DNA from 2 places in the Kitasatospora sp. NPDC036993 genome. Region 1 is predicted to be linked to the other one. Evidence: riboswitches for the same ligand, from Rfam matches in the RefSeq annotation. Region 1 holds a riboswitch; the other holds the start of a gene.
What was found. Region 1 has a riboswitch for S-adenosylmethionine ahead of thrC (threonine synthase). Riboswitches for the same ligand answer to the same signal wherever they lie in the genome.
Positions count from the first base shown of each region.

Region 2: linked by a shared signal. The riboswitch ahead of ACZ7C5_RS24710 (aminotransferase class V-fold PLP-dependent enzyme) and the one ahead of thrC (threonine synthase) in region 1 are both predicted to bind S-adenosylmethionine.

Region 1 is NZ_JBVJRP010000013.1:154,494-161,483, forward strand. Features, by position in the region: gene ACZ7C5_RS26980 (MoaD/ThiS family protein) at 459-737, opposite strand; gene thrC (threonine synthase) at 773-2,080, opposite strand; SAM riboswitch class I at 2,098-2,233, opposite strand; gene ACZ7C5_RS26990 (glucosyl-3-phosphoglycerate synthase) at 2,345-3,409, shown strand; gene ACZ7C5_RS26995 (alpha,alpha-trehalose-phosphate synthase (UDP-forming)) at 3,448-4,959, shown strand; gene otsB (trehalose-phosphatase) at 4,946-5,785, opposite strand; gene ACZ7C5_RS27005 (DUF3263 domain-containing protein) at 6,125-6,352, opposite strand; gene ACZ7C5_RS27010 (cupin domain-containing protein) at 6,463-6,813, shown strand; gene ACZ7C5_RS27015 (extracellular solute-binding protein) at 6,908-6,990, opposite strand, start outside.
Region 2 is NZ_JBVJRP010000011.1:250,306-257,295, reverse strand. Features, by position in the region: gene qcrC (cytochrome bc1 complex diheme cytochrome c subunit) at 1-452, opposite strand, end outside; gene ctaE (aa3-type cytochrome oxidase subunit III) at 640-1,260, opposite strand; gene ACZ7C5_RS24720 (response regulator) at 1,658-2,083, shown strand; gene trpD (anthranilate phosphoribosyltransferase) at 2,196-3,272, shown strand; SAM riboswitch class IV at 3,381-3,499, shown strand; gene ACZ7C5_RS24710 (aminotransferase class V-fold PLP-dependent enzyme) at 3,552-4,931, shown strand; gene ACZ7C5_RS24705 (Lrp/AsnC family transcriptional regulator) at 4,959-5,240, opposite strand; gene ACZ7C5_RS24700 (rhomboid family intramembrane serine protease) at 5,282-6,064, opposite strand; gene ACZ7C5_RS24695 (hypothetical protein) at 6,266-6,529, shown strand; gene ACZ7C5_RS24690 (NYN domain-containing protein) at 6,744-6,990, shown strand, end outside.

The DNA.
Region 1 (6,990 bases):
GGGAACCCCCCCTGGGCACAGCCGTGCACGCCGCAACCCTCCGCACGGGACACCGAACGGCCTCCGGTGAGCGGGTGATTGCGTCGACCGCCGCTGAATGTATCCGGATCGACGCCCTCTGCAACAGGGCCAGCCACCGGTAATTCCGCCAAGGCGACAGGGGACAGGACGGGTTGAATCGGAATAATCTCCGCATTCCACGCCGGACATAGCGGACGAATTACTCAAATGCCTGCGGGAATTCTGACATCCGCCTGACATGTTTTACGGTCCGTGCCCAGCAGCCGGACTCCCCGGGCCGAGCACTGCGGGGGCCGAAAGGGAAACCCTGTTCCCAGCCGAGCCACACTCTACTCCGACTCGAACCGGAAATATTCCCGCGGGAATGCAAGCGGTCGCCCGCGCGTACGGAGAACGGAATTCCGTACGCGCGGGCGACCGCGGGTGCTCGCGCCGGCTCAGCAGCCGCCGGCCACCGCCGGGATGATCGAGACGCCGGCGCCGTCCTTGATCTCGGTCGCCAGGCCCTCGGCGAAACGCACGTCGTCGTCGTTCACGTAGACGTTCACGAAGCGGCGGAGCTTGCCGGTGTCGTCCAGGATGCGGGCCGAGATGCCCGCGTGGTTCTTCTCCAGGTCGGCGATGACCTCGGCCAGGGTGGCACCCTCGGCGGTCACCTCGGCGGCGCCGCCGGTGTAGGTGCGCAGGATGGTGGGGATGCGGACGTTGGCGCTCATGACTCTCCTTGCGGGGGTGGGGCCTGACGGGTGGTTCAGAGGGACGCGAGGCCGGCGGCGCGGAAGGAGTCCAGCGTCGGGCGGATGACGGCGGTCATCCCGGCGTCGGAGACGGCGTCCAGGGTCTTCAGGCCGTCACCGGTGTTGATCGCGACGGTCTCCTTGGCCGGGTCCAGCTGCCCGGTCTCGACCAGCTTCTTCAGCACGCCGACGGTCACCCCGCCCGCGGTCTCGGCGAAGATGCCCTCGGTGCGCGCCAGCAGCCGGATCGCCGCCACGACCTCCGCGTCCGTGACGTCCTCCACCGCGCCACCGGTGCGGCGGGCGATGTCCAGCACGTACGGACCGTCAGCCGGGTTGCCGATCGCCAGCGACTTGGCGATGGTGTCCGGCTTCACCGGCTTGATCACGTCCCGGCCGGCCTTGAACGCGGCCGACACCGGCGAGCAGCCCTCGGCCTGGGCGCCGAAGATCCGGTACGGCCGGTCCTCGACCAGGCCGAGCCTGATCAGCTCCTGGAGGCCCTTGTCGATCTTCGTCAGCTGCGAGCCCGAGGCGATCGGGATCACGATCTGCTCCGGCAGCCGCCAGCCGAGCTGCTCGCAGATCTCGTACGCCAGCGTCTTGGAACCCTCGCCGTAGTACGGCCGCAGGTTCACGTTGACGAAGCCCCAGCCCTCGCCGGCCGAGTCACCGATCAGCTCCGAGCAGAAGCGGTTCACGTCGTCGTAGTTGCCCTCGATGCCGACCAGCTCGCCGCCGTACACCCCGGCCATGACGACCTTGCCCTGCTCCAGGTCGTGCGGGATGAACACGCAGGACTTGAAACCGGCCCTGGCCGCCGCCGCGCCCACCGCACCGGCCAGGTTGCCTGTGGAGGAGCAGGACAGCGTGGTGTACCCGAACGCCCTGGCCGCCTCGATGGCACAGGCCACCACGCGGTCCTTGAACGAGTGGGTCGGGTTCCCGGAGTCGTCCTTGATGTGCAGCTGGGCGGTGAAACCGAGCTCGCGGCCCAGGTTGTCCGCCTTCACCAGCGGGGTCCACCCCGGGTTCAGGTTCGGCTTGGAGGCGACGTCGGCCGGGACCGGCAGCAACGGCGCGTAGCGCCAGATCGACGCCGGGCCGGCCTCGATCCGCTTGCGCAGCTCCTCGGCGGCCTCACCGCCGAACTCGTAGGCGATCTCCAGCGGGCCGAAGCACTCCAGGCAGGCGAAGCTGGGGCCGAGCGGGAAGCGGGTGCCGCACTCCCGACAGGACAGGGCGGCGGCGGGGCCGAGGTCGACGGATGGGGGTCCCCCCGGCCGACGGCTGGGGGAGGGTGCGGCGATGTCGATAGCCATGGTGGCGGAGGCCTCTCTCCTCATCTTCCCCGTGGCGCGGTCGCGGCACGGGACGGAATTGGCACCTGTCCCGCCGGGGGCCGTCGAGGACGGCCGGGCGAGAAGGTTGCCGGGACGTCAACGGGCCGTTCCCTCAGTCCCTCTGGATGAGCTTGTGAAATTGTGGTGGTGCTCGGCGGCGACCCCGGCGTGCAAAGGTCCGACCGCTGTACGAAGACTGTATCCGAAGGCGTCAACTCCGAACGGGACCGTCCGCCAAGCGAGATGACCCGTCCCACCCGACTCGCCGAGGAGACCTCCGTGCCCGCCGAACCGACCTCCGAGCTCCTCCCGCAGGCGGCGTCCTGGCTGCACCGCCGCTCCTGGAGCGCGGCCGACCGGCCGGTCCACACCCTCCTCGCGGCCAAGGAGCGCACCGGCCGCACCGTCAGCGTCGTCCTCCCCGCCCTGGACGAGGAGGCCACCGTCGGCGACATCGTCCGCATCATCCGCCGCGAGCTGATGGAACGCCTCCCGCTGGTCGACGAGCTCGTCGTCGTGGACTCCGGCTCGACCGACGCCACCGCCGCCGTCGCCGCCGAGGCCGGCGCCCGGGTGGAACACCGCGACCGGATCCTCCCCCGCCTGCCCGCCGTCCCCGGCAAGGGCGAGGTCCTCTGGCGCTCCCTGCTGGTCACCCGCGGCGACATCGTCTGCTTCGTCGACGCCGACCTGCGCGAGTTCGACCCGGCGCTCGTCTCCGGCATCGTCGGCCCGCTGCTGACCGACGAGTCCATCCAGCTGGTCAAGGCCATGTACGACCGCCCCCTGGAGTCGGAGGGCGCCGTCCTGCCCGCCGGCGGCGGCCGGGTCACCGAACTCGTCGCCCGCCCCCTGCTCAACCTCCACTGGCCGGAGCTGGCCGGCTTCGTCCAGCCGCTCGGCGGCGAGTACGCGGCCCGCCGCCCGCTGCTCGAACGGCTGCCCTTCCCCACCGGCTACGGCGTCGAACTCGGCCTCCTGGTCGACGCCCTGGAACTGGCCGGCCTGGACGCCCTGGCCCAGGTGGACGTCGGCGTCCGGCACCACCGCCACCAGGACGGCCAGGCCCTCGGCCGGATGGCCGCCACCATCTACCGGACCGCCCTCGAACGCCTCGACCGCGCCCACCGCCTCAAGGCCTCCGCCGACCTCGTCCGCCCCCACCTCACCCAGTTCACCCGCGCCCCGGAGACCCTCTCCCAGCCTTCGGCCGGGGGGACCCCCATCTTCACGCCCCGCACCTACGAGATCACCGCCCTGGAACGGCCCCCGATGCACACCGTCCCCGAGTACGCCACTCGGCACTGACACGTTTGCCACCCCACACCCCCGGCAACATCCCAACCATGGGCGATCTCACGACCAACCGTTCGAGTGCGACCGGCACCGCCCCCGTCCTGGTGGCCTCCAACCGGGGACCGGTGTCCTTCAGCACCTCCGACGACGGCACGCTGACCCTGCGACGCGGCGGCGGCGGCCTGGTATCCGGCCTCTCCGCCATCGAGGACCCGAACGCCGTCTGGGTCTGCGCCGCCCTCAACGACTCCGACCGCAGAGCCGCCGCCGAGGCCCCCCACGGCCGCCTCGACCTGGCCGGCCACGACGTCGGCGGCCAGGCCGTACGCATGCTGGACATCGACCCCCGCACCTTCGCCCGCGCCTACAACGGCGTCGCCAACTCCACCCTCTGGTTCGTCCACCACCTGCTCTACGCGACCCCCACCGCGCCCGCCTTCGACGCCGGGTTCCGCACCGAGTGGGCCGCCTACCTGGCCTACAACGAGGCCTTCGCCGAAGCCCTGGCCGCCGAAGCCGCCCCGGGCGCCGCCGTCCTCGTCCAGGACTACCACCTCTCGCTGGTCCCGGCCCTGCTCCGGGAGGCCCGCCCCGACCTGCGCACCGGCCACTTCTCGCACACCCCCTGGGCGCCGCCCGAGTACTACCGGATGCTGCCCGACGACGTCGGCAGGGCCGTCCTGACCGGCATCCTGGGCGCCGACCGGGCCGGCTTCCTGACCCACCGCTGGGCCCGCGCCTTCGCCGCCTGCTGCGAGGACCTCCTCGGGGCGACCGTCGACCACGACGCGCTCACCGTCACCTTCGAAGGCCGCACCACACGCCCCCAGCCTTCGGCCGGGGGGACCCCCACTCGGCGAACTACACGCCTCGGCGTCCACGCCCTCGGGGCCGACGCCGACTTCCTGCGCGAACGCGCCCACCGCCCCGACGTCGACGAGCGCCTCGCCGCGCTCCGCGAGGCCGTCGGCGACCGCCGCACCATCGTCCGGGTCGACCGCACCGAACTGAGCAAGAACATCGTCCGCGGCCTCCAGGCGTACCGGCACCTGCTCCGCACCCGCCCCGAGTGGCACGACCGGGTGGTGCACATCGCCTTCGCCTACCCGTCCCGCACCGACCTCGCCGAGTACCGGAACTACACCGCCGCCGTCCAGGACCTCGCGGCCGCCATCGACGAGGAGTTCGCCACCCCCACCTGGCGGCCGCTGATCCTGCACGTCGACGACGACTTCCCGCGCTCCCTCGCCGCCTACCGGCTGGCCGACGTCGCCCTGGTCAACCCCATCCGCGACGGCATGAACCTGGTCGCCAAGGAGGTGCCCGTGGTCTCCGACCACGGCTGCGCCCTCGTCCTCTCCCGCGAGGCCGGCGCCCACGCCGAACTCAAGGACGACGCCCTCACCGTCAACCCCTACGACGTCATCGCCACCGCGGAGGCCCTCCACACCGGCCTCACCATGAGCCCGGAGGAGCGCGCCGGCCGCACCAAGCGCCTCGCCGAGGCGGCCACCGCGCTCCCCCCGCAGCAGTGGTTCCTGGACCAGCTCAACGCCCTGTGAGCGCCTCCCCCAGGGCCTCCAACAGCTCCACCACGCCCTCCGGCCCGGCGACCACCAGGTCCGCCCGGTCGGCCAGCTCCCGCACCGGCGCGTCCCCCACCGCGCCGGCGCACACCAGCACCCCGGCCACCCCCTCGCCGCGCAGCTTCTCCACCGCGGCGAAGGCCGCCACGTCCCCCAGGTCGTCCCCGGCGTAGAGCACCGAACGGGCCCCCCGCTCCCGCAGGAACCCGGTCAGCGCCGCCCCCTTGTCCACCCCCGGCGGCCGCAGCTCCAGCACCAGCCGACCGGGCTCCACCACCAGCCCGTACCCGGCCGCCAGCTCCCCCACCGGCGCCCGCAGCAGCTCCAGCGCCTCCTCCGGCCCCGCCGCCCGCCGGGTGTGCACCGCCACCGACCGCCCCTTGTCCTCCACCCACGTCCCCTCGGGCGCCCCCACCCGCTCCAGCACCTCGGGCAACGCCGCCCGCACCCCGGCGACCCCCGGGTGCACCTCCGGCGCCGACAGCTCCCCGTCCTCCCACCGCTCGGCCCCGTAGTGCCCCAGCACCACCACCCCCGGCAGCCCCGCGAACCCCCCGTACTCCACCGCCAACCCGGCCGGCCGCCCCGTCACCACCACCACCGCCCCCACCACCGAGGTCAACCGCCGCAACGCCCCCACCACCCCCGGATGGGCCCGCGCCTGCCCGGGATCCGCCACGATCGGCGCCAGCGTCCCGTCGAAGTCCAACCCGATCACGGCCTCCCCGGGCGCCGCCAGGACGGCCCGCACCCCGTCCCGCCCAGCCCCGGTCCCCGGCACGAACTTCTCTTCAAAACCCATACCGAAGCCCCTACCCCGGACCACCCCCCTCCGCACCCACCCGCCCAGCCGAGCCCCCACCCGCCCCTCCCCCCTGTCCCCACCCACCTACCTGTCCCACCCACCCGCCCACCTGTCCCCACCCACCCACCCGCCCTTCCCCCTCCAGGCGAGAGGGACGCGCCGCGGGCGGGGGCGGCGCAGAGGGTGGCCCGGAGAGGGGCGTGACGGGTGATTTTCAGACTGCCACCGCCGTCGGGCGTCGCACCCACGAGCAGGGCAGTCCGAAAATCATCCAGCCCCCGGAGCGGCCACCCCCGGAGCCGACCCCGCCACCCCACCCTCCCGAAAGCCCCCCGTTCAACGAGCCCCCCGCCGAGCCTCCCGCACCCGCCGCAGCCGATTCACCAGCACCGGCGCGTGCGCCAAGGCCTCCTCCCGGTCCAGCAGAGCGTTCAGCACCTGGTAGTACCGCGTCGAGGAGAGCCCCAGCTCCTCCCGGATCGCCCGCTCCTTGGCCCCCGCCGTCCGCCACTGCCGCCCCTCCAGCGCCAGCACCGCCCGCTCCCGCTCACTCAGCTCGGCCAGCTCACCCACCGGAAACCCTCCGCCCACCGCTACGGAGTGTCATTCTCCCGCGCGACCCCGACACACACTGCTCGCCCCGCCGCCCAGGACCCCCCGCTAACGTCACCCCCATGACCACGCCCGCCTTCGCCCTGCACATCCCCACCGCCGACCTCGACCCCGACCCGCTCGACCCGTCCCAGATCGTCTCCGGCACCCCCGAGGTCACCGGCAGGGTGCTGTCCGAGTCCGCCGACGGCCGCCACCTGCGCGGCATCTGGCAGATCACCCCCGGCGTGGTCACCGACGTCGAGGCCGACGAGATGTTCGTGGTGCTCAGCGGGCGAGCCACCGTCGAGGTCGAGGGCGGCCCGACCCTGGAGGTCGGCCCCGGCGACTGCGCGGTCCTGCGCGAGGGCGACCGCACCACCTGGACGGTCCACGAGACCCTCCGCAAGGCCTACGCCATCACGCTCCCCTGAGCCCCGCCCGACACCGCACCACCCGAAAACGCACCACCCGAAAACGCACCGCCGGGGCCGGGGGGGAACCCCGGCCCCGGCGGCGTCCCCGGCCCTACTTCCGGACCTTCGCCGCTTCCTTCGCCGCCGACTCCTGGAGCCCGCCGAGCACCTGCTTCGGGTCCCCCGTCACCGCCT
Region 2 (6,990 bases), on a different contig from region 1:
AGCTCGCCACCCTTGGCGAGGTCCTCGGGGTTGGTCGAGGTGTACTGCTCCTCCTTGGGGGTCACCGGGCCGGGACCGAGGGAGGCGACGTAGGCGGCGAGCTGGTCGATCTCGGCCTGCGAGTAGATGTTCTTCTTGCGCGGGACCTGGGCGCCGGGCTGCTGGGCCGGCATGCGGCCGGTGCCGACCTGGAAGTCGACAGCGGCGGAGCCGACGCCGACCAGGTTCGGACCGTCACTGCTGCCCTGGCCGTCCAGGCCGTGGCAGGAGGAGCAGCCCACGGCGAAGAGCTTCTTGCCCTCATCGATCGCGAGCGACTGCGCGGCGACGTCGGCCTGCGCCTTGTCGGCGGGCGCGAACGCGGCGTACAGCCCCCCGGTTGCCGCCAGGGCGAGAAGTAGGACGACCAGCGCCGCCAATGGGTGGCGCCGTCGTGCGGAGAGCTTTTTCACGGAATAACCCCGGTGTCAGGATCTGGTCGACTGGTGGGTGCACCCGGCGGCCGGTCTGGCCGGCACGAGGCTGCCTGTCTAGGGCTGCGCGCGCGGTCGGTCGGTGGGAGCGTCGGCACCGGCAGAAGCGGCCCGTCGCCGGTGAGGGCGGGGGCCGCAGCCGGTGGCCAGCGACCTGATCAGCTGGTTACTTGATCAGGTAGATGGTCGCGAACAGGCCGATCCACACGACGTCGACGAAGTGCCAGTAGTACGACACGACGATCGCGGCGGTGGCCTGCTCGTGCGTGAAGCGCTTGGCTGCGTACGTCCGTCCCAGGACCAGCAGGAAGGCGATCAGACCACCCGTCACGTGCAGCCCGTGGAAGCCGGTGGTCAGGTAGAACACCGTGCCGTACGGGTCGGAGGACAGCGAGAGGCCGTCCTTCTTGACCAGCTCGGTGTACTCGAAGACCTGACCGCCGATGAAGACCGCGCCCATGGCGAACGTGAGGATGAACCACGCACGGAGCTTCTTCACGTCACCACGCTCGGCCGCGAACACGCCGAGCTGACAGGTGAGCGAGGAGAGCACCAGGATCGTGGTGTTGACCGAGGAGAAGGGCACGTTGAGGGCGTGGGCCTTCTCGGTCCAGAACTCCGGCCCCTTGACGGAGCGGAGCGTGAAGTACATCGCGAAGAGGGCCGCGAAGAACATCAACTCGGAACTGAGCCAGACGATCGTTCCGACGCTGACCATGTTCGGCCGGTTGACCGATCCGTGCGCGTGCCCGGTTTCTACTGCTGTTGCTGTCGCCACGACGGACATTATGTCGGTCCCTTATTCCGTCTTCACGCCGGGGGGTGTCCCTCGGAGTGTCCGGTGCGTGCGGTATGCCCGCTTGGAGGCCGGTGGGGGGCCCGGACGGGGACTGAGCAGCGGCGTGTCCCTTTTCTGATGGTTCCTCGGAGGAGCCCGAGACCCCCTTGCCCGGCGCGCCGTTGCACGGTCGGAGTAGCCGCAGGAGGTAGGGGGGAGGGGCTCCGGGTCGGCCGTACGGGTGGACTGGCCGGGGTCGGGTGACGGGCCGTCCTCCGGGCGGGTGAGCCGGGGGCGCGGCGGGTTGGCGAGGAACGTGCGCGAGGGGGACTCGGCGGAGGGTGATCGGGAGTAGCATCCGGATCAGGCGAACGTGGTCCGGATCACACTTGAGGGAGCAGGGTCCATGGCGTACACGACCGATGAGACGCTCACCGTCCTCGTCTACAGCGACGACCGCAACACCCGTGAGCAGGTGCTGACGGCGCTCGGCCGCCGGCCCGCCGAGGATCTTCCGGAACTGTCCTACCTGGAGTGCGCGACCACCCCCGCGGTGCTCAAGGCACTGGAGAAGGGGGGCGTCGACCTCTGCGTGCTGGACGGCGAGGCGGTGCCGGCCGGCGGGCTGGGCCTCGGGCGGCAGCTGAAGGACGAGATCTACGGCTGCCCGCCGGTGCTGGTGCTGATCGGCCGGCCGCAGGACTCCTGGCTCGCCGCCTGGAGCCGGGCCGACGCCGCCATCTCCCACCCGGTGGACCCGGTGGCGCTGGCCGGGGCGGCCGCCACCCTGCTGCGGGCGCGGCTGGCGAAGCGGACTCCGGCCGTCCGCTGACCGACGTCCGGTGGGCGAGAAGAGCGGCCGTCGCGGCGGCTCCGCTCGATAGGCTGGCTCCATCCGTACGGACGTCCCCCCGCGCGGGGAACCGACAACAGTGGAGTCAGCCATGGTGAACGTGAACCCTGCGAACGGCGGTAGCGACCCCGTGCAGGTGGTCCGCACCTGGCCGGACCTCCTGGCGGCGCTGTTGCAGGGGGAGGACCTCGACCGTTCGTCCACCGCGTGGGCGATGGACCGGATCATGAGCGGCGAGGCGTCCCCCGTCCAGGTGGCCGGGTTCATGATCGCGCTGCGGGCCAAGGGCGAGTCGGTCGACGAGATCGCCGGCCTGGTCGACGCGATGTACGAGCACGCCGAGCCGCTGGAGATCCCCGGTCCCGCGGTGGACATCGTCGGCACCGGTGGCGACCGGGCGAAGACCGTCAACATCTCCACCATGTCGGCGATCGTCGCGGCGGCCGCCGGCGCCAAGGTGGTCAAGCACGGCAACCGGTCGGCCTCGTCCACCAGCGGCTCCTCGGACGTGCTGGAGAAGCTCGGGGTGGCGCTGGACCTGTCCGCCCGGCGGGTGGCCGAGGTGGCCGAGGAGGTCGGGCTCACCTTCTGTTTCGCGGCGAAGTTCCACCCCTCGATGCGGCACGCCGCCACCGCCCGGCGCGACCTCGGGGTGCCGACCGCCTTCAACATCCTCGGTCCGCTGACCAATCCGGCCAAGGTCAAGGCCCACGCCATCGGCTGCTTCGACACCCGGCTGGCCGGGCTGATCGCCGGGGTGCTGGCCGGGCGGGGCGCGACGGCACTGGTCTTCCGCGGCGACGACGGGCTGGACGAGCTGACCATCACCACCACCTCGCAGGTGTGGGTGGTGCGCGACGGGGTGGTCACCGAGACCTCCTTCGACCCGCGGGACGTCGGCATCGAGCTGGTCGGCATCGAGGCGCTGCGCGGGGCGGACGCCTCGTACAACGCCGAGGTCGCGCGGCGGGTGCTGGCGGGGGAGCACGGGCCGGTGCGGGACGCCGTCCTGCTGAACACGGCGGCGGCGCTGGTCGCGGTCGACCTGGGCGACGCGCCGCTCCCCGAGCAGCTGGCGGCGGGCATGGCGCGGGCGGCGAAGGCGATCGACTCCGGTGCCGCGCAGGACCTGCTGCGGCGCTGGTCGGAGGCCACCAGCCGGATCTGAGACGGCAGTTGGGGAGCCCGGGCCGGCGCACCGGCCCGGGCTCCGGTGCTGTCCGGATGCTGGATGTCCGTTTGACCGACCGCTGGACGCGGCCTAGAGTCTTCGCCAGGTCATGAGTGACAGCGCGAAGCCCCAGCTTGCTGTCCGGCAACCCTCCGTCCGTGGCGGGGTGCCCTGGGTGAGGACCGGGTCGTCACGGCAAACCGTCCGTGCGGCAAGCGCGGACACCCGACGACTAGCACTCCCGGGGGTCCCATACCCCCCAAGGAGTGCGTTCTCATGTCCCTGGCCACCGAAATCTGCGCCCCGCTCGCCGTCCTCGGCTCCGACGTCCAGGTCCCGCTCGCCAGTGGTGAGAAGGTCGGCTACGCGGCGCTCGACTACGCGGCCAGCTCGCCGGCCCTCCAGCGGGTGTGGGACGACGTCGCCGCCTACGCGCCGTACTACGGCAGCGTGCACCGCGGGGCCGGGTACCTCTCGCAGCTGTCCACCGACCTGTTCGAGCAGAGCCGCCGCACCGTCGGCGAGTTCCTCGACCTGCGCGAGGGCGACCAGGTGGTCTTCACCCGGGCCACCACCGACTCGCTCAACCTGCTGGCCGCCGCCGTTCCGGCCGGCACCCGGGTGTTCGCCTTCGAGACCGAGCACCACGCCTCGCTGCTGCCCTGGGCGCACGCCGGACTGGGCGTCACCTACCTGCGCGCGCCGCGTTCGCGGGCCGAGGCGGTGGCCGCGCTGGACGCCGCGCTCGCCGAGGCGCCCGAGGGCCCCAAGCTGCTCTGCGTCACCGGCGCCTCCAACGTGACCGGCGAGCTGTGGCCGGTCGCCGAGCTGACCGCGACCGCCCACCGGCACGGCGCCCGGGTGGTGCTGGACGCCGCCCAGCTGGCACCGCACCACCGGGTCTCGGTGCGCGAGCTGGACGTCGACTGGATCGCCTTCTCCGGCCACAAGATCTACGCGCCGTTCGGCGCCGGCGTGCTGGCCGGCCGGGCGGACTGGCTGGACGCGGCCGAGCCGTACCTGGCCGGCGGCGGGGCGACCAGGACGGTGGCCAGGGAGACCGACGGCTCGGTGGCCGTGCAGTGGCACACCGGTCCGGCCCGGCACGAGGCCGGCTCGCCGAACGTCATCGGCGCCTACGCGATCGCCTCGGCCTGCCGGGCGCTGACCGAGGCCGGCTTCGACGCGCTGGAGGCCCGCGAGGAGCGGCTGGTCGCCCGGCTCACGGCGGGGCTGGCGGAGATCCCGCAGGTCAAGGTGCTCAACCTGTTCGGCGAGGGCTCGGCCCGGGTGGGCGTGCTGTCCTTCGTCGTCCAGGGCTGGAACAGCTCGCACTTCTCGGCCGCGCTGTCCGCCGAGTACGGCATCGGGGTGCGCGACGGCCTGTTCTGCGCCCACCCGCTGGTGCGCACCCTGCTCGGGGACGAGGACGTGGCCCCGTCGGAGTGCGGTGCGCCGGAGCCCTCGCTGCCGGGCGAGCGCAGCCTGAACGCGATCCGGGTGAGCTTCGGCGCCGGGACGCCGGACGAGCACGTCGACCGCTTCCTGACGGCCGTCCGGGAGCTGGTCACGGACGGCGCGAGCTGGAACTACCGCAACGAGGGCGGGCGTTGCGTCGCGACCGTGCAGATCGACAGGGCGCGTCGGGAGGGCTGAGCCCCGAAGGAGAGACCCCGCGCCCCGCTACTCGTCCAGGCCGAGGGCGAAGGCGGCTTCCAGGTCGTGCTGGGAGTAGGTGCGGAAGGCGATCTGGGTCTCGGTGTCGGCCACGCCCGGGACCTTGTTCAGCCGGCCGGGGATGACCTCGGCCAGGTCGTCGTGGTGGCGGACCCGCACCATCGCCACCAGGTTGTAGCCACCGGTCACCGAGTAGACCTCGCTGACGCCCTCGATGGCGGCGATGGACTCGGCGATCTCCGGGATGCGGTCGACACTGGTCTTGATCAGGACGATGGCGGTGATCACGGTTCGGGCTCCTTTGTGAGGTGCCGCCAGCGTATCGGGCGTCAGCCGGGCCGTCGCGGGGGGTGGCGGACCGCGGTACAGGCGTAGAGGAACCCAGCCGAGAAGCCGATCACGTGCACCAGGTAGGCGACCCCGGGGCCGGCCGAGTGCACCGACCACCACTGCAGGGCGAACCAGAGGCCGAGCACCAGCCAGGCGGGGAAGCGCAGCGGCAGGAAGAACAGCAGCGGGACGAGGGTGGTGACCCGGGCCCGAGGGTGGAAGCGCAGATAGGCCCCGAGGACGGCGGAGATCGCCCCGGACGCCCCGATGAGCACCCGGGTGGAACCCGGCGAGTGCGCCTCGGCGAGCGCGAAGCCGTACGTGCTCACGCTTCCGGCGGCGAGGTAGAAGAGGGCGTACCTGACCCGGCCCAGCCGCCGTTCGACGGTGGGGCCGAAGACGTGGAGGAAGAGCAGGTTGCCCAGCAGGTGCAGCCAGCCCGCGTGGAGGAAGAGCCCGGTGAGGACGGACAGGGACGGGTGCTTGCCCGGGGTCGGGGCGGCCGGGCAGCCGGGGACCGGGTCGGGGGCCTCGGCCAGCTGCTCGGCGGTCAGCGGCCGTCCGGCCAGCAGCTCGGCGGGGACGGCGCCCCAGCGCTGCTCGTACCGCTGCTCCGCGCAGACCCTGGCCTGGCCGGTGCCGTACAGCGGGTTGAGGCCGGCCGCCGGGGCGAACAGGAAGACCAGGGTGTTGAGCGCGATCAGGGCGTAGCTGACCACGGGGACGGGCACCGCCGGGCGGTCGCCCCGGGCAGCGGTGTGGTCGGGGGCCGCGAGCGCCATGCGGCCAAGCATCCCTCCGGGCGCCGCAGGTGACACCGTGGTTTACGGCAGGTGGACTAGCCCGGGTGTTCAGGCAACCGGTGGTCGCGACGGCAGCCCCAGGCAATAGGCTTGGGGCGGGCATTCCCGCCTCCCGCCGCCGATGCCGGGGCTCCGGGGGGAGCGCCTGGCCCACGCAGGGATCACCCGAGAGGACCCCCGATGACCGTCCCCGCTCTGACCGCCGAGACGCGCTGGCGCTGCACCCTGTGCGGCAACCTCACCCGCTTCGACGTCACCCGCACCGCGCGGGTGACCGAGTTCCTGCACTTCGACCTGGCCGGCGGGTCCAAGGTCGAGGAGACCGAGGTACTGAGCGAGACCATCGAGTCGGTGCGCTGCCGCTGGTGCAACGCGGTCGACCAGGTCGAGCTGGTGGCCAGGCCTGGCGCCGAGAGCACGGAGGCCGCCGCCGAGCAGGGCTGACCCCGTCGGTGCGGCGGGCGGGTGCGCGGCATGCCCGTCCGCCGCACGGGACAATACAGAACAAGACGCACGGAGCGTGACGACAGGGGCGGCCGCGGCCGTACCCCGCTGGACCAGGATCGGAGCCGAGGACGTGGTGGACGCAGCGAAGGAGCCCGGCGAAGAGCGGGGGCTTCAGCCCGCTGCGGCCGAGGCCCCGGCCGAGCCGGCCCGGGTGGAGGACGGTTCCTCCGAGCCCGCGGTGGAGCGCGCGGCCGAGAAGCTCGACCGGCCGCTGCCGGAGGGCGTGCGCCGGCGCGTGGTCGGGCTGGCCTCGGACGCGCTCGGCGGGCTGCCGCCGGCCGAGCTGCCGCAGAGCCTGCGCCAGTACGTCAAGTTCACCCCGGCGCGGCGGGCCAAGTACGCGGCCACCGCGCTGGCGGCGGCGCTGGAGTCGGAGCCGGCCTTCCGGGTGCGGATAG